DNA from 3 places in the Paenibacillus sp. FSL H7-0442 genome. Region 2 is predicted to be linked to each of the others. Evidence: riboswitches for the same ligand, from Rfam matches in the RefSeq annotation. Region 2 holds a riboswitch; each other region holds the start of a gene.
The links. A riboswitch is a leader RNA that binds a small molecule or an ion and turns the genes downstream of it on or off. The one in region 2 is predicted to bind cyclic di-AMP.

Region 1: another riboswitch for cyclic di-AMP. It lies ahead of MHH57_RS20105 (TrkH family potassium uptake protein); the one in region 2 lies ahead of MHH57_RS06600 (hypothetical protein).
Region 3: another riboswitch for cyclic di-AMP. It lies ahead of MHH57_RS13305 (3D domain-containing protein); the one in region 2 lies ahead of MHH57_RS06600 (hypothetical protein).

Annotation. Positions count from the first base shown of each region.
Region 1 covers NZ_CP151963.1:4,559,331-4,563,458, reverse strand. The annotation lists gene MHH57_RS20110 (type II CAAX endopeptidase family protein) at 1-1,706, opposite strand, end outside; gene uvrC (excinuclease ABC subunit UvrC) at 1-7, shown strand, start outside; cyclic di-AMP (ydaO/yuaA leader) riboswitch at 1,968-2,121, shown strand; gene MHH57_RS20105 (TrkH family potassium uptake protein) at 2,535-3,875, shown strand; gene MHH57_RS20100 (TrkA family potassium uptake protein) at 3,894-4,128, shown strand, end outside.
Region 2 covers NZ_CP151963.1:1,450,861-1,454,988, forward strand. The annotation lists gene MHH57_RS06580 (helix-turn-helix transcriptional regulator) at 1-39, shown strand, start outside; gene MHH57_RS06585 (hypothetical protein) at 165-386, opposite strand; tRNA gene MHH57_RS06590 (tRNA-Leu) at 729-811, shown strand; gene MHH57_RS06595 (glutathione peroxidase) at 956-1,441, opposite strand; cyclic di-AMP (ydaO/yuaA leader) riboswitch at 1,908-2,080, shown strand; gene MHH57_RS06600 (hypothetical protein) at 2,196-2,591, shown strand; gene kdpA (potassium-transporting ATPase subunit KdpA) at 3,003-4,128, shown strand, end outside.
Region 3 covers NZ_CP151963.1:3,071,534-3,075,661, reverse strand. The annotation lists gene MHH57_RS13315 (ABC transporter substrate-binding protein/permease) at 1-471, shown strand, start outside; gene MHH57_RS13310 (amino acid ABC transporter ATP-binding protein) at 458-1,180, shown strand; cyclic di-AMP (ydaO/yuaA leader) riboswitch at 1,411-1,579, shown strand; gene MHH57_RS13305 (3D domain-containing protein) at 1,586-2,254, shown strand; gene MHH57_RS13300 (polysaccharide deacetylase family protein) at 2,448-3,254, opposite strand; gene MHH57_RS13295 (NADH:flavin oxidoreductase/NADH oxidase) at 3,560-4,128, shown strand, end outside.

The DNA.
Region 1 (4,128 bases), 2.7 Mb from region 2:
GTCGTAGAATACGGCTCCTCTTTTTGTATAGGTTCAAACATCATTCGATTTGGCTTTTTAGGACTAAACCAATAAATGATGTAACCCACAATGGCTGGAAGCAAGATCCAGAATAGACCAGCGCTCACATTCACAGTGTCTCCCAGACTCATCACACTAAGTCCCATTAGAATGCTGTCAAAAATAACATGGCTGAACATGGCGGCAATAAAGCCGTAACGCAGGAACACAAAACTGAACAGCAAACCAAGAAAAGTCAGCTCAATAGGTCTGGAAATCACCGGATAGATCGGGTAAAGCGTATGTCCCAGCGCCCAAATCAGCGTAGTAATCAGACAAGCCACAAAAGTATTTTTCACAATTTTTTTGACCATTGGAATACCAAACAGACGGTAGACAGTCTCTTCTCCAATACCTGCCATCCAGGCCATAATTGGCAGCAGCCATGGATAAGCCATATTGTAAGGGGATTGCGTGGCATCTGTTGTGGAGAATGTATTAAATGTGCGCTCCAGTATAAAGAATAAAATGGATTGTACCCCGAGTAAAATAAAGGCCCACAAGTAGCCGACATACATACTGCGAAGCACATACAGCCCGTAGCCCGGCTCTTTCGCACGTGGCCATGCATTCAGTCCAACCTGACGCATAAGTCCGTCACCGCCGACCAAGGAGAAGTAGAGCGCTACAGCCATGACGAAGGTAACACCAATCTGGAAAACCATAAGAAATATAAGCATGCCCTTACCGCCTGCTTCTGCTTGCAATAAAGGCAGCATGTTCATGGTCCCAGCTATACTAGCAATAAAGTATATAACGGATAGAACAATGCCGCGTACAAATGAAGTATGTCGTCGGGTGAGTGATGCATACACAATGGCAAGTACACCCAGCACAAAGCTAAATAGGGCATAACCCGCATAGGTCATCCAATTCGCCCAAAATGTTTGCTTTTCGATATAATCGGTATAGGATGACGGGGCCGAAAAGCTTTGAGTGAAGGAGCGAACATCACCGTCTTCAAAAGTAAAAGCCAGTGTAAGTACCGAGGCGCCGATTTTTTTATCGTCCACGGTATACTTTAATCCGCCTTCTTGTTCAGTGGTCGCGAGCTTCAAGTCCGACGGCTTAAAGCCAAAGCGCTTCACCCATACAGCGGCCGCCTGCTCCTTGGCTTCAAGCGTCATGCCGTCCTCAGCCACACGTACAAGCCTGTTACGTGCTTGTTCATCCGTAGAAATATCAGCCTGCGTGTAATTGGTGCTGGAGGTGATCCGTTTAAAACTAACGACCTTCCCAGTGGATAAATCTACATGAATTTGCAGCTTGCTCTTCGCTGAGGATTCAGGCAGATCGACCCGAAAGGTTTCGTAAGGGTAATTTTTCTTCCATGTACGGTCGTACTGTTGAAGCAGTTTTTCTCTAGATAAATAACCGTACAAATCTGTTTCGGCCTGATAGGTCACGACAGGCTCCTCTGGCTGTGATTCAGTATAGCCCAGCTCGGAGCGGGCGAAGTCCAATGCGTGTATGACCGCTTCTTGTTTGCTGATGACCTTTGCGTTCATTACTGATTCTGGACTTGGATTGCTAAGCGAGGGAATAAGCAATTGAAAGATAAAAAAGCAAATCAGGCCAATCCCGCCCAGCAAGCCTAATTTTTTGAAGTTGGCCGTGAGCACGACCGGTTTCCCGATAGGATTCATGAGTTTCCTCCTTAATCTGTAAATAAGAACATCCATTAAAGATATCATACTGCACAGGTTCCCGCCAACAGACCAGCGATATTCATGAAAATAGAGTGAAAGCACTTTAAAGTTCCAATAAAATAAGATAAGCTGCGATTAAACGATGCCCATTCGCAAAATAAAGCCAATTTCACGTTTTTTCGACGAAATCGGTTTTGTGATCTGGATATAGAAGGATTATAATCTTGAGGCAATGCCTATAAAATACATAGGTAATGATATACAGTTGAGCCGAATTTCTATGGGAAAACGGGGGAACCATGTTACTGGGGTGAATTTTACAGCCGATCACTGGTGGATCGGAAGTGTAAATAGGGCATACTGTGCTGCCCGAATCCGTCAGCTAACCTCGTAGGCTATGAGCAGGAACCAAGTCAGGCACTCGGTTTTCCGGTGTCTTTTTTTGTGCGTATAAAAGTGTTTGGATTGGTTAGATAGACCGCTGCGGGTGCAGATTATTCTTCCGATTGCTGTTATCCCCGGATTTTTTGATTGTATACCCCCTTTAATGGTTAAAATCCGGAGATAAAGGCAAACGCTTCGCTTCTTCAGAACAATTCTGCCCCCTTCGCTACTGCCCGCCAATAGCACAGGGGACCGAGTAGTGCTTGACATGCATTCTTCCTGTATTCAGGGAATGCTAATTATAGTTAACTAAGGTTTGGAAAAATCAAAAAATTCAGGGGCAACGACGATCGGAAGATCAAATGGAACGCGTAGCGAGCTTACACCGTATTAAATCACTGTTTTTATAGTTTTAAGGATTAGGAGAGAAGTGATGAATAGATGAATCCCAATGCAAGCTGGCTCCGGCTTTCTCCACCGCAGATATTCGTTGCGGGCTTTGCCATTATCATTCTAATAGGTAGTTTATTGTTAATGCTGCCGATCTCCAATACAACAGGAAAGCCACTTGCGTTTGTAGACGCTTTGTTTACTGCCGCTTCCGCGACCTGTGTTACAGGGCTTGTCGTAAAGGATACGGGGACCTTTTTTACAACCTTTGGTCAAGTTGTTATCGTGGCGCTCATTCAGATCGGCGGTCTGGGCTTTATGACCATGGCTACCTTAATCGCGCTGGTGTTCAAACGTCGGATTTCCTTGCGGGAGCGCCTCATTTTACAGGAAGCGATGAATCAGACCTCTGTCGAAGGAATTGTCGGATTGATCCGTAAGGTGCTGTTGTACTCGCTGGTCATTGAGGGCATATGTGCTGTAATATTTGCGATTCGCTGGTCGTTTGATATGCCTGTAGGCAGGGCGATTTATTTTGGGATTTGGCATGCCATCTCCATGTTTAACAATGCTGGTTTTGACTTATTCGGGCACTTTCGCAGCCTAACAGGTTATGTATATGATCCGATTGTTAATTTTACAGCCATGTTTTTGATTATTTCAGGCGGCATTGGTTTTGTAGTGATGTCAGACCTGGCAGAATATCGCAAGCGTAAGAGACTGTCCTTGCATACCAAGGTGGTACTCAGCATGACGGGCGCTCTGATTGTAGTCGGCACGCTCGTGATTTTTGTGTTTGAGTTTACGAATCCAAAGACTCTTGGCTCGCTTGATTGGGGTGGTAAACTGCTGGGATCTTTATTCCAGTCTGTTACTCCCCGTACCGCAGGTGCCAATACACTGGACATTGCAGGCTTGCGGCAGGCTACGCAGTTTTTTATCATCATACTCATGTTTATCGGGGCTTCTCCTGGCTCCACTGGAGGCGGGATTAAGACCACAACATTCGCGCTGCTCATTGGAGCAGTGATTTCGATGCTGCGGGGGCGGGAAGATATTGTGCTGTTCAGGTATCGACTTGCGCAGGGACGAATTTACAAGGCTTTGACCATTACACTGCTGGGGCTGCTGTTCGTGATCGGGGTGACGATGATTTTGTCAGCAACCGAAGATCATCATTTTCTGATGATCTTGTTCGAGACGGTGTCTGCGTTTGGTACGGTGGGGCTGTCGATGGGGCTTACACCTGATTTGACAGTCATAGGCAAGCTGGTGATTACCCTGACGATGTTTGCAGGTAGACTGGGGCCACTCACGCTAGCTTATGCACTGGGGCCGAAAAAGGGTAAAGAATTATATCGTCATCCGGAAGGTAAAATGATTATAGGATAAGGGAGTTTTCGAGTAGACATGAAAACGCAGCAGTTTGTAGTTATTGGCTTGGGGCGGTTTGGCTCAAGCCTAGCTTTGCAATTGGTGGATATGGGGTGCGAGGTGCTAGGCATTGACCGGAATGAGGATGTTGTGGACAGTATGAGTGAGATGTTGACACATACTGTCGTGGCGGACGCTACCGATGAAGACTCATTGCGATCACTGGGCATCCGTAATTTCGATTGTGGCATTGTTGCTATTGGTGATGACA
Region 2 (4,128 bases):
AAGCAAAAAAGTGAGAAGGATAAAACAAAGCCGGAATGATTTTTTTGGCTAAAGATTGTCTGGGTTGAAAACCCGTAAACGAACTGGAGGGGTTCGCTTTACGGGTTTATTTGGTTTCTTGGTGATATGGAATGACCTGTATGTAACTGGAATGCTTGTTGGATTTAGAGTGGCGATGCCTCCTTATAATCGTTATCGTCGATGTTCAGAATTGCAGCAACTTGTTTTCTGTACCTTTGTGCTTTGCGGGTGCCGTGAATCAGATTGGACAAGCGTGAAGGCGGAATATTGTGTGTCTCACAAAATGTTTTCTGATCCAGTCGAAGTTCGACAAGCCGTTGTTTGATGGCCCACCCGAAGGAGGTGACAGGCATTTTGTTGTTCAAAAGAAATCGCCCCTTACGGATTCTTACGGAATAATTGGTGTGTTATAATAATCATCAGTAAACATGTTAGAATTAACCATCTGAAACTATGATACACTTTTATACGTGTTTTTACAATCGTAAATACGTTATTTCGTCAAATTAATTACTTAGTTAAGTGCTAGGTGGTTCTGATAATCCGTAAGGGGGCAACATTAATGCATAGTTCAGCAAGCGGTTATCTTTATGCAGGACGGTATTATTATCGCTCATATATGTAAGTTAAAATAATTATAATATTTTTGTTTACAAATAGTTGATGAGAGAGTATAATAAATCTGTTGCCTCAATACATTATGATTTGCGGTCGTGGTGGAATGGCAGACACGCTATCTTGAGGGGGTAGTGGGCGTACGCCCGTGGAGGTTCGAGTCCTCTCGACCGCATTATATGCAAGACCTAGTTAAAAAAGCATCCTGACACGGTTTACGTGAAAGGGTGCTTTTTTTGTTAAGCATTTTCGTTATATTCTTTAGCCACGGAAGCCACGGTTGCAACAGGTCGTTTATTAACTGTGATAATGAAGAATGTCAGTTTTGCTGCAAAAGCTTCTCTATATCTCCCGCCAGTTTATCTGGAGTGGTTTGCGGTGCATAGCGCTTAAACACGTTACCTTCTCTTGTAATTAAGAATTTAGTAAAATTCCATTTGATCGCTTTGGACCCTAATACCCCCGGAGCTGTTTGGGTCAGGTAGCGAAATAAGGGGTGTGCTTGATCGCCATTGACATCTGTCTTGGCGAACATCGGAAAGGTGACACCATAATTGATCTGGCAAAACTCGGAGATCTCCTCACTGGAACCTGGCTCTTGTTTGGCAAACTGGTTGCTGGGAAATCCCAAAATTTCGAGCCCCTGTTCATGATACTGGTCATATAGCTCTTGTAGCGCTTTGTATTGGGGGGTTAACCCACATTTGCTGGCAGTGTTCACGATAAGCAGAACGTTCCCTTCAAATGTGGATAACGGAATTTGTTTCCCTTGCAGGGTTTGCGCATCATATTCATAAACGGTCATAGCATCTCTCCTCATTCAATATTCAGCAATTAAATTTTAGACAATTTAAAGAAGGGTTGCAAGCCTGGAAAAGCTGTATAAAGCCTTCAGGCGCTGTAAAATCGTATTTTGCTCAAAACAGTAAATCGCACCGCAAATGGAGCGAATTAAGGTGTTTCTTCTTATAAAAGCGGGTTCAATCGGTGTTTAGCTGGTACATATAGCTTATTTTCTTCTCTTTTTGCAAAAAAAGGCCAATAACGCTTTACCCTACGCCAATATTGACATGCTTGTCATTTTCAAAAAGGGATGAAAAACAGAGATTAAAGGAGATGTGAGAAGCAAAGTTGCATTGTAAGCGTTATTATTAATCTTTTATGCTCTAAAGCCCGATTTATAACCCTGCAGTTGAGCTTTACAGTCTTCCATGCGCGGGTGTATGATTCAAGACGTAATTTCAAATTAACTTAAATGAAGCAACAACGAAATGTCTATAGCGCTGAATTTTGCAGTTGCAAAAGCGGGGGAACCAATCGAGACTGTACGGCTTCGGAAGCCGTGTGTCTCATGGGGTGAATTTTCCGGTCAAGTGCCAGAAATAGGGCGACTCTCACGTCCGAATCCGACAGCTAACCTCGTAAGCGTACAGGGAGAGGCAACAAACCGCCGTGTGCAGCCATGGTTTATTTTATCATGGATATGTCAGAAGCCGGAGGAAAGCCTTTTTCCTTCGGCTTCTTTTTGTTGTCTTTTTATACCGGGAGAGGAGCTACTGATGGAAGGTCGGTTAATTATTGTCACTGCACCGAATGAAGCGGGCAGAAGTTTTGTGAAATTGCTTATTTTCAAAAAATTGGCGTTTGCAGTTCTCACGAATAGCGCCCAGGAGGAACGACAGCTCAAAAAAATGGGTGTGGAGCACATTGTCCGCATCAATACCATGCAAGCGGGAAAATGGAATTTTCCAAAAAAAGAAATTGGTAGTGTGTATTTGTTCGAGAACAGCTTGAATCTGACTTGCCGTTTCCTGCAAATATGTCGACCACTAACATCGGAATCGATCTATGTTATTACACACGGCTGTAATCCACAAGGAATTTATCGGGGATTGGGAGCGGACCATGTGATCTACACATTGAACGGAGAGGTGGGTTTTCTGCTGAACGGATAAGCACTTATGACATAGTTGTTTTATGATTTTATGATGGAATAAGAATGGCGATCTGAGGATCGATACGGAGGGTATAAACATGATGGATATATACATGCTGCTCGTCATGGCTGTGAGTTATGGAGTGATACTGCTGTTTGTACGCTGGTGTGATGCGCAGACCTCTAAAGGAGGACGAAGAGGATGATCGTTATACTCGGGCTTACGGCTATTGTGTTTATGTATTTAATCTACGCACTCCTGAACCCTGAAAAGTTCTAGTCACTTGTAGGGATAGAGCGGGCGAAGAACAACAGATCTGAGCATTAAAGCATCATTGGTAGCAGGTTTTCGCAAACGTGTGCACTTCATAGATGGTCTAATCGGGTCTGTTGTTCCAAACGCAGGAGCATTTTGAAGGAGGAATAGAGGATGGAGCTGCTTCAAATTGGAATTGTGATCGTTATATTGCTGCTCTTGGTAAAGCCAATGGGTACATATATGTATCATGTATTCTCGAATGAACCGAATCGAACGGATCGGATTTTTGGCAGAACAGAAAAGCTGATTTATAAGGTAGTAGGCTTGAAGAAAGTGGAGAGCATGCGTTGGACTACGTATGTTATGAGTTTCATTGCTACGAACGTCGTGCTTGTGGCAATCAGCTACTTGCTGTTGCGTTTACAGGGAATGCTTCCCGGTAATCCGGCTGGAAACAGTAATATGGAAGCATCACTAGCTTTTAATACGGTAATCAGCTTTATGACGAATACGAATCTCCAACATTATAGCGGAGAAAGCGGGCTTACGTATCTGACACAGATGGCGTTCGTCACGATGATGATGTTCACTTCGGCTGCTTCCGGTTTTTCGGTTGCTGCGGCTTTTATGAGAGGATTGACGCGGCGCGGTGAAGGGATGGGCAATTTCTTTCAAGATTTTATTAAAGCTATTATAAGGATTTTCCTGCCACTGGCCTTTGTGCTTACGCTGGTGCTGGTGGGATTGAAGATACCACAGACGCTACAGCCTACGGCGGATCTTACGACGCTGAGCGGAACACAACAGCAAATTTCTATGGGACCCATTGCTTCTCTGGAGTCCATCAAGCATTTGGGGACGAACGGGGGCGGTTATGCGGGAGCTAACTCTGCGCATCCTTTTGAAAATCCAAGTCCTTGGACGAACGTGCTGGAAATTTTGGCAATGTGGGTAATGCCGGCTTCGTTGCCGTATACCTTTGGATTGTTTGCCCGTAATCGTAAGCAGGGCTGGATTATTTTTAGCTCCATGATGGTATTGTTTCTAATTTTTCTATCCATTACGTATGTGTCTGAGAAGACAGGTAATCCGTTAATCCAGACACTGGGTGTGGATGCTTCTCAGGGAAGCATGGAAGGGAAAGAGGTTCGTTTCGGTATTGGACAATCGGCTTTATTCACTGCGGTCACAACAGCGGCAACGACAGGTTCGGTCAATAATATGCATGATACACTAACCCCGCTAGGTGGCATGGCTGCTTTGGGAGAAATGATGCTAAACGTCATTTTTGGCGGCA
Region 3 (4,128 bases), 1.6 Mb from region 2:
CCTATGCTGGTGCAGCTCATGATCATTCACTACGGGATTGCTTTGACGCTGGGTGTCAATTTTACTCCACTCCAGTCCGGTATAATCACATTGTCTCTGAATAGCTCGGCATATCTGGCTGAAATTTTCCGTGCAGGTATCCAGGCAGTAGACCGTGGACAGATGGAGGCTGCACGCTCATTGGGTATGGGACGAGGCAAAGCTATGCGTCACGTCATTTTGCCGCAAGCGTTTAAATCTATTTTACCTGCTATCGGTAATGAGTTTATTACAATTATTAAAGAATCCTCCATTATTTCGACTATTGGTATGGTGGATATTATGTATCAAGCCCAGGTCATTAAGAATATTACCTATGAAGGATTAAGTCCGTTCATAATCACAGCCGCTATTTATTTTGTAATGACATTCAGCTTGTCTAAGCTGCTTGGTTTATGGGAAAGGAAGTTGAGAGCCAGTGATCACCGTTAAACAATTGCGTAAATCGTTCGGCAAGAATGAGATTTTAAAAGGCATTGATATAGATATCGCCAAAGGAGAAGTTGTCGTTATCATCGGTCCCAGCGGTTCGGGGAAGAGTACGTTTTTGCGTTGTATGAATCTGTTAGAACAGCCGACGGATGGGGAGATTTTATTTGAGGGCGAGCCGATTACAGCTCGTGGTCATAATATTAATGTAACCCGGGAAAAAATGGGGATGGTGTTCCAGCATTTTAATCTGTTCCCACACAAAACAGTGTTGCAGAACCTGACGCTTGCACCGACGCAGGTTAGAAAACAGTCAGGTAAGGAAGCGGAAAAAATTGCATTAGAACTCCTGCGTACCGTGGGGCTCGAGGATAAGAAGAATACCTATCCGAACCAGCTATCCGGTGGTCAGAAGCAACGTATTGCGATTGCGCGTGCTTTGGCCATGCAGCCGCACGTAATGCTGTTCGATGAGCCGACTTCTGCATTGGACCCTGAAATGGTTGGAGAGGTTCTGGATGTAATGAAGAAGCTCGCCGAAGGCGGTATGACAATGGTAATTGTAACGCATGAAATGGGCTTTGCCCGCGAGGTAGGCGATCGAATTATCTTTATGGATAACGGTCAAATTGTGGAGCAGGGTGCACCAGACCAGGTATTTGGCACTCCAAGCCATGATCGCACTCGTGATTTTCTTGCCAAAGTATTGTAAGAAAGTACTGATCTAATCATAAAAGAGCTCTCCGTTGACGGAGGGCTTTTCTTTTTTTGTCACCATTTCCCCATACTTTCGTAACAAATATAGATTTCTTGATGACAAAATTGTAACGAGTGTAGTATGATGTTCAGGGTTCCCAACATTTTCATGCGGATAAGGTTACAAAATTGTGATATTATGCAGTAAGCCAAAACTTACCGGGACAGCATGCGGTTAGACAAGCGCTGAAATGCTGGCCCAAACTATGGGAAGTGCGGGGGACGTAACAACGGCAGCCATTCCGATACGTCATAAGACGATGAGGAATATGCCTAGGGGTGAATTGCACGAGCATAGGGCTTCTCCTGAGTCCGAATCCGACAGCTAACTTCGCAGGCATAAAAGAGGAGGTACATATCTTTGAAACATTTAAAACATATTGGTAAAACGATGAAAATTGCGGTGCTTGCCGCAGCTATTGCAGGGTTGGCACAGACAGCTGGAATAGCGGATGCTGCCTCGCTTCACACTGCCAAAGAGGGCGATACCTTCTTTTTGCTTGCTCAGCGTTATGGAGTATCGGTAGACGAGCTAACAAAGGCTAACCCAAACATTGCTTCCAGCAATATATATGCAGGTCTGCAAATTAAGGTGCCTGGCGAAAAAAGTGTAAAGGCAGCTTCGGAATCGAAGCCGCAGCTTCTTACGGAGAAAGCAGCAGCGAATGAGGCGCCAACGATTGAAGCTTGGGGTAAAACATTCAACTATAGCAAAATAGTTGACGTTAAGGCTTCAGCGTATTCTGCCGCAGCCGATGAGAATGGTAAATGGGGCGCAGTGGACTACTACGGCAATCCGCTTAAACTAGGTACAATTGCGGTAGATCCTAACGTCATTCCGATGGGCACGAAAGTACTGGTTACAGGCTACTCCCATCCAGGTTTGCCGGATCATTCTTTTGTAGCTGTCGCTCGCGATCAGGGCAGCGCCATTACAGGAAAGCGGATTGATATCTTTATTCCAGGCAACAAATCATTTGTGAACGACTTTGGATTTCAAAATGTGAAGCTGTACGTTATTGATAAATAGCATTGTACGTATATACAGTTTAATTAAACATAATATATATTATGTAAACATAACGCCTATATCCGTATATATCTAGGTCGGACTCTTATCAGGTCCTATCCGTAAAAAGGCTGTCTTGACGAGCAGAATACTTCTGCTGGTAAGACAGCCTTTTTACGTTGCTTTAGCTTGGACCTCAATTATAAACATACTGTTATTTTCGTTCCGATGTGTGGAGTAGCCGGGGGACTGTCACAAATTTGTAGCCCTTAGCTTTTAGAGAGTGAATTAGACCCGGCAAAGCTTGGATAGTGCCTTGCAAGTTGGAACTTTGACCTCCACCAGCGTGCATTAAAATAATAGAGCCAGGCCCTGTAGCTGGAATCACATTTCGCTGAATTTGTGTTTTACTTAGTCCCTTCCAGTCGAGAGAGTCTACATTCCAGTTGACAATCATGTAGCCATGACTACGTGCCCACTTTATTTGAGGCTCTGTAATTTCACCGTAGGGTGGACGAATCAACTTGGGGCGAAAACCTGCGCTGGCTTGTAAAATACGTTCTGTTTTTGTAATCTGGTTGCGAAAGCGTTCTGGTGTAGCCTTCCTAAAATCCGGATGAGTATAGGAATGATTTCCTATAGCATGGCCTTCACGGATAATACGACGTATAATCCCCGGATGCTTTTCCGCACGGTGACCGACGATGAAAAAGGTGGCTTTGATGCCGTTGGCGTGTAATACGTCCAAAACCTGCGGCGTATACCTAGAATCGGGCACATCATCAAAGGTTAAGGCAATTTGGCGGGTGTGTGGGCCGCACATTTTAAAAATGTCCGCATGTTTTTTACGCAACATTGCTAATGTAGGAGTAGCTCGATCTGTACTCAGATGTACAGAAGAAGCAACAGCTGCTTCCTTGGGATGGGGCGTTCCGATCTTGGGAGGCGCATCCGCGTGAACGGGTAAACTTGAAAATGCTAGTAACAGTGCCAAGCATGGCAACACTCCCCTGTACGGCATATGTATCCCCCCTTTTCGTGCAGTGGTACCTAGTGGTGCTCTCGACTATTATGTACCTGTCCTATTAAAAATATGCTGGTTACCAAGTTAGGCTCATAAACGTCTGGAAAGAAGTTCGCGATGAAATGATTATCAATGAAGATGATGGAGCTAAACGTACATATTCTCTTAAACATGACCGAAAACAAGAGCATTTTCGCAAGTTTTAGCCTTACAACGGATTCGGTATCCCGTGACAGCTGGTGTATAATGGGGTTGCAATTCATAATTATACAGACATGGAATTGAAGGAAGGAAGGATAAAAGTGACCGACTTGTTTACTCCTTATCAATTAAAGGGGCTTTCTTTAAAAAATCGGATTGTTATGCCCCCGATGTGCCAATTTAGTGTGGAGGCCGAGGATGGAAATCCGACGGATTGGCATCATGTCCATTATGTGAGCCGAGCAGTAGGAGGTGCTGGTCTTATTATTGTGGAAATGACAGCGGTTCATCCTGATGGACGTATTACGGATCGTGATTTAGGTATTTGGAGTGACGAACATATTCCTGCATATCGTAAGATTGTAGAGGAAGTTCACAAGTATGGTGCCAAAATTGGCATTCAACTAGGCCACGCTGGACGCAAGGCCGAAGATGCTGAGCAACCTGTGGGTCCTTCTTCGATTCCTTTTAGCGAACGCCTTAAAAAGCCGCACGCCTTAAAGACAGCAGAAGTCAGGGAACTGGTTCAGGCATACAAAGAAGGCGCGCGCCGCGCGGTGGAAGCCGGTTTTGATACGGTTGAGATACATGGCGCTCACGGCTATCTGATCCATCAATTTCATTCGCCTTTAACAAATACGAGAGAAGATGAATATGGCCAGGATCTGTC